Regions from separate parts of the Erwinia sp. HR93 genome, predicted to be linked through region 1. Evidence: predicted binding sites of a transcription regulator. Region 1 holds the regulator's gene; the other holds the start of a gene.
The links. Region 1 encodes PurR, which represses purine synthesis genes. Its sites were predicted from a motif close to CANGCAAACGTTTGCNTG; they were not measured.
Positions count from the first base shown of each region.

Region 1 (3,170 bases):
CGATATAGGTATACAGCGTAAACATCGCCCCTGCGCCTAATACCGTAGTGAGCAGCGCGGTTAGCACCTGCGGGCGCAGCATGACTGCAAGCTCGCGTCGCACATCAGGCCTCACCCCTTCTCCTCCCTTAGGCAGAGAGACCCACAGGCCTATCATCGCCAATACGCCCAATCCTGCGGTTGCCAGAAAAGACATTCGCCAGCCTATCGTATTCCCTAGCCACGTTGCTGCTGGTACCCCGCCAATATTTGCAATCGTCAGCCCCATAAACATGGTCGCCACCGCGCTTCCCTGTTTTTCTTTTGCCACAAGACCGGCAGCCACCACTGAACCTAAACCAAAAAATGCCCCATGATTCAAACTGGTGATAATGCGCGAAATCAACAGCAGCGTATAATTCGGCGCAATCGCTGACAGTATGTTCCCAAGGGTGAAAATCCCCATTAGAAATAGCAGCGCGCTGCGCCTGGCTCTGTGAGATAGAAGTAACGTCATCAGCGGCGCGCCAAACATAACTCCAATGGCATATGCGCTAATCAGCATTCCTGCAACTGGAATAGAAACCCCGACGCCTTCCGCGATAGTGGGCAACAGGCCCATTGGAGAAAATTCAGTTGTTCCAATGCCAAATGCGCCGACGGCAAGCGCCAGCAAAGGATAATTTAATTTCATGATTGACTCTCTGGATGTATCAGGCGCTGAAGTGAAATTTATAGCCCCAACACGTTGATGATTTAGGCGACATCGTCGCTATGTCGCGCATATGATGTCAGGGCATACAGAAAAGTTAAAGAGTTGTAAGCGACAAAACAGTATTGCATAAGCGGCAATAATATTGAGGAACTCGGGAGACAGCTATTTCAAAAAAATAGCTGTGCGCGCAGTGAATGAACAATGACCGGGCCAGCGGCAACGCTCACTGGCCTGGTCAATAATTAATGAGTAACGGCAGTTAACGCACCAATGACGATAACGCCTAATGCGGCTATGGTCGTAATTAATGCGTATTTTAATTCAGCGTTCATATTGTCAGCTCCTTTGGTTATTCTCTTATTTCAGCGTCTATTACGCTATTCCCCATAAAAATAGCGTAAATCTTACTGGAATTCATCGGTTGCGCAATTTGCCTCTTCCCCTTTTGCTATAGATCGGACAAAATCCTCCGCTAATTATTTGTTGATTCCCTGTTTCCTTCGCCTGAACTTCCGTGATATCTGCTATTCGGTGTAAATCAGGCTTAGCAAACGTTTAACCCCATTTTCAGGAGAATACGCTATGGCTGGGAGAAACGCCTGATGGCCACCATTAAAGATGTCGCTAAGCGCGCAAACGTTTCCACCACTACCGTATCTCACGTAATTAACAAAACTCGCTTCGTTGCAGAAGAGACGCGAAACGCGGTTTGGACAGCAATTAAAGAACTGCATTATTCCCCCAGCGCCGTAGCGCGCAGCCTGAAAGTGAATCACACGAAAACAATAGGTCTGCTTGCCACCAGCAGTGAAGCGCCTTATTTCGCTGAAATCATTGAAGGCGTGGAAAAAAACTGCTTTGCCAAAGGCTACACGCTTATTCTGGGTAACGCCTGGAATAATTTGGAAAAACAGCGGGCTTACTTATCTATGATGGCGCAAAAGCGCGTCGATGGACTATTGGTTATGTGCTCCGAATACCCACATCCCTTACTCGCAACGCTTGAAGAGTATCGTCATATTCCAATGGTGGTCATGGACTGGGGCGAAGCCAAAGCCGACTTTACTGACTCCGTCGTCGATAACTCCTTCTCTGGCGGTTATATAGCCGGGCGCTATTTAATTGAACGCGGGCATCGCGATATTGGCGCGATCCCCGGCTCCCTGCATCGTAACACCGGTGCCGGGAGGCTAGCTGGATTTATGAAGGCGCTGGAAGAGGCTCAAATCACAGTGAATGAAGACTGGATTGTGCAAGGTGATTTTGAACCAGAGTCCGGCTATCGGGCAATGCAGCAAATTCTTTCAAAACCGCAGCGCCCCACCGCAATATTCTGCGGTGGCGACATTATGGCAATGGGCGCCATCTGCGCGGCGGATGAAATGGGATTGCGTGTTCCACAGGATATTTCCATTATTGGTTATGATAACGTCCGCAACGCCCGCTACTTTACGCCCGCGCTGACCACGGTGCATCAGCCAAAAGACTCTTTGGGCGAAACGGCATTTAATATGCTGCTCGATCGCATTATTAATAAACGCGAACAATCAAAGACAATTGAAGTGCATCCACGGCTGGTAGAACGCCGTTCTGTGGCCGATGGTCCCTTCCGCGATTATCGCCGCCAGTAACGATTCCGGAGCTCTATTCAGGGCTCCCGTAGCCATTCGTGATTTAATGTCTCACTATCGCCCAGATAGGCTAATAGCCAGTTCAGGGCCGGAGACGGATTATCCTGCCGCCAGCTTACACAGCAAGCCGCATCCGGGAAGGGGTTTTCCAGTTGCAAAACGCGCCAGTCCCCGCTCTCAATCCACGGCTGCGCCATATGGGCAGGAACCATTCCAGTACACAGCCCGGCATTGATACAATCTGCCGCCGATGCCCAGTCGGGCACGACGATACGCCGCTGGTTATCTAATAGCCACGTCACGCGTTTCGGCAATGTCCGCGAAGTATCTTCCAGTACCAGTGACGGCCACGGTCGAAGCTGTTCATCACTGAGTTTTTGCCTTGAGTGTGCCAAAGGATGAAGATGAGAAACTACGCATCGCCAGCGCAGTGCTCCCATATCACGGAACGCATAGCGCCCTCCAACGGGGACCGCCTGAGTGGCACCAATAGCCACTTCAACGCGTTCATCCGCCAGCGCATCCCAAACGCCATTGAAAACCTCCTTCGACAAACACAGTTCTACATCGGGAAAATGCCGATAAAAATCCAGCACTAACTGGCGGGTTCGCGCAGGTTTAACAATATTATCTACCGCAATGGAAAGACGACCGCGCCAGCCGTTGGCGATTTGCTGACACTGCAGACGCGTTGCCTGCATTTTTTTGATAACAGAACGCCCCTCTTTAAGAAAATAAACGCCCGCTGCCGTGAGTTCCACATCGCGATGCCGGCGTATAAACAGAGGCGTAGCCAGCCATGATTCAAGCTGACGAACCGTATAACTAATTGCTGAAGGTACCCG
Region 1 is NZ_JAXUDP010000001.1:3,242,631-3,245,800, forward strand. It holds partial or broken gene SFA31_RS15155 (MFS transporter) at 1-673, opposite strand, end outside; gene SFA31_RS15160 (YnhF family membrane protein) at 937-1,026, opposite strand; gene purR (HTH-type transcriptional repressor PurR) at 1,297-2,325, shown strand; gene punR (DNA-binding transcriptional activator PunR) at 2,343-3,170, opposite strand, start outside.

Region 2 (3,170 bases), 540 kb from region 1:
GGTATACAGTTCACCTCATTTGGTGCGATACACCGAGCGCGTGCGCATTCAGGGCGATGAACTGGCAGAAGCGAAGCATACCGCTTCATTTGCGGCCATTGAAGCGGCGCGCGCAGCTATCAGCCTGACCTATTTTGAATTCGGCACGCTGTCCGCTCTGTGGTTGTTCAGACAGGCACAGCTGGATGTCGTGATACTGGAGGTTGGGTTAGGCGGGCGTTTGGATGCTACCAACCTGGTTGATGCCGATGTTGCCGCGATAGCCAGTATCGCGCTCGATCATACCGACTGGCTGGGGCCGGACAGAGAGAGTATTGGGCGCGAAAAAGCGGGCATTTTTCGTGCGCATAAGCCTGCCATTGTTGGTGAACCCGATATGCCGCGCAGCATTGCCGCCGTGGCTGAAGCAACGGGCGCGCTGCTTCAGGCGCGCAACGACGCCTGGCGCTATAGCGCAGATGATACAAGCTGGGCATTTTCCGATACGTGCGGCGAACTGGCCGCGCTTCCGCTGCCGCAGGTTCCATTGCCCAATGCGGCTACTGCGCTGGCCGCGCTGCGCGCTAGCGGTTTGCCGGTGAGCGAGGCGGCGATACGCGCCGGTCTGGCGCAGGCGGCGTTGCCCGGCCGTTTTCAAATAGCGGGTAAAGCGCCGTGTGTGATACTCGATGTGGCGCATAACCCTCATGCCGCCGCGTATCTGGTTGATCGTTTAAATCAGCGGCCGCGCGCTGGCCGTCTACTGGCCGTGGTCGGGATGCTGCACGATAAAGATATTGCCGGTACGCTTGCGTGTCTGGAGCCGCTGGTGGATAGCTGGTATTGTGCTTCTCTTGAAGGGCCGCGCGGCGCAACGGCTCAGCGGTTGCTCGCGCACCTGCCCGCAGGGGTTGGGCCGGGGTTTGATAGCGTAGCCGAGGCGTGGCGCGCGGCGTGCGCAGAGGCGAATAAAGACGATACCGTGCTGGTATGCGGCTCTTTTCATACCGTAGCGCAGGTCATGTCGTTAATGGAGGCAGAGAAACGCGGTGGCGAGTAAATTTCAGAATCGATTAGTTGGGACGATTGTGCTGGTGGCCGTGGGGGTTATCGTGCTGCCGGGGCTGCTGGACGGGCAAAAAAAACACTATAAAGATGAATTCGCCGCTATTCCGCTGGTGCCAAAGCCCGGTGATAACAATGAGCAGGATATGCTTCCACCCGTTAGCCAGTCTTTGCCCAGCCAGCCGCCGGAAGGCGCGGCGGAGGAGATTAGGGCCAGTAACGCCGCAGGCGTAGATGCATCTCGCCTGCCTGAGATGGCCGGTGAGCGTATGGACGACACGCCGGTGAACGAGGTGAGTACGCCGGCGCCGAAACCCCAGCCAAAATCAAAACCACAGGTTCAGCCCCAACAAAAACCTGCGCCAAAGCCGGAAAATAAACCTCAGCCAGCGCCGCCGCCAGCGCCAAAACCGCAGGTTAAGGATATCGCGCCAGCGGGCAGCGCCTGGGTTATTCAACTGGGTGCGTTAAAGAATGCGGATAAAGCCAATGAAATTGTGGCGAAACTTCGCGGGGCAGGTTACCGAGCCTATACCATTCCTGCTACGCCGGTACAGGGCAAGATAAATCGTATCCTGGTTGGGCCTGATGCTTCTCGTGAACGGCTGGAAGCTTCTCGCGCAGAATTAACGCGGTTATCAGGTGGTTTGAGCGGCGTAGTAAAAAAATATACCCCGTAACAGCACGCTGTAACATAATGCATCCGCGCCGGCGAGAGTGGGTCACACACCGCCGGCAGCCTAAATAGTGAACTATTTTGCGCCGTTTTCTTTTTGTGCCAGAGGACGGAAACCTCTACGCAAACGTTTTCTTTTTCTGTTAGAATCTGCCCCGGACGGGAAGCCAGGGTAGATTTGTGTGGGATTTTTATGGTTTGGATTGATTACGCCATTATTGCAGTTGTAGGTTTTTCGAGCCTGGTAAGCCTGATTCGCGGGTTTGTACGGGAAGCGCTTTCACTGATTACCTGGGGATGCGCTTTTTTTGTCGCCAGCCATTATTACACTTACCTGGCAAGCTGGTTCACAGGCTTTAATGATGCACTGGTACGAAACGGGATTGCGATCGCGGTACTGTTTATCGCAACGCTGATTGTCGGCGCCGTGGTGAATTATGTAATAGGGCAGTTGGTAGAGAAAACAGGGCTTTCAGGGACCGATCGCGTTTTAGGCGTCTGCTTTGGCGCGCTGCGTGGCGTGTTGATAGTCGCCGCGCTACTATTTTTCCTGGATACTTTTACCGGTTTGTCAAAAAGCGCCGACTGGCAGCAGTCGCAATTGGTTCCGCAGTTCAGTTTCATCATTAGGTGGTTTTTCGACTACCTTCAAAGCTCGTCGAGTTTCTTACCCCGGTAATAACGCCGGGGGCGCGGCTTAATGAGGAAAAGACAGTATGTGCGGTATTGTCGGTATCGCCGGTGTTATGCCGGTAAACCAGTCGATTTATGATGCGTTAACGGTGTTGCAGCATCGGGGCCAGGATGCCGCTGGCATTATCACGATTGATAAAGCCAATCATTTTAGGCTGCGTAAAGCGAATGGCCTGGTGAACGATGTGTTTGACGTGCGTCATATGCAGCGCCTGCAGGGCAATATGGGGATCGGGCACGTCCGTTATCCGACCGCTGGCAGTTCCAGCGCTTCTGAAGCGCAACCATTTTATGTGAACTCACCGTACGGTATTACCCTGGCGCACAACGGTAACCTCACTAATGCGCATGAACTTCGGCGTCAGCTTTTTGAAGAAAAACGGCGCCATATCAATACGACTTCCGACTCGGAAATTCTGCTAAATATTTTTGCCAGCGCGCTGGATAGCTTTCAGCATTATCCGCTGCAGGCTGACAATATCTTCGCCGCCGTCGCGGCGACCAACCGGCAAATTCGCGGCGCTTATGCCTGCGTGGCGATGATTATCGGCCATGGCATGGTGGCTTTTCGCGATCCTAACGGGATCCGTCCTCTGGTGTTAGGAAAGCGCGACGTTGACGGAAGCGGCACTGAATATATGGTGGCGTCCGAAAGCGTGGCGCTGGACACGCTGGGCTTTGCGTTTTTACGCGACGTTGCGCCGGGTGAAGCCGTTTATATTACCGAGCAGGGGCAGCTTTATACGCGCCAGTGTGC
Region 2 is NZ_JAXUDP010000001.1:3,779,592-3,782,761, reverse strand. It holds gene folC (bifunctional tetrahydrofolate synthase/dihydrofolate synthase) at 1-1,039, shown strand, start outside; gene dedD (cell division protein DedD) at 1,029-1,724, shown strand; gene cvpA (colicin V production protein) at 1,914-2,399, shown strand; gene purF (amidophosphoribosyltransferase) at 2,437-3,170, shown strand, end outside.
Region 2: the regulator PurR is predicted to act here: its motif matches at 1,841-1,858, upstream of cvpA (colicin V production protein).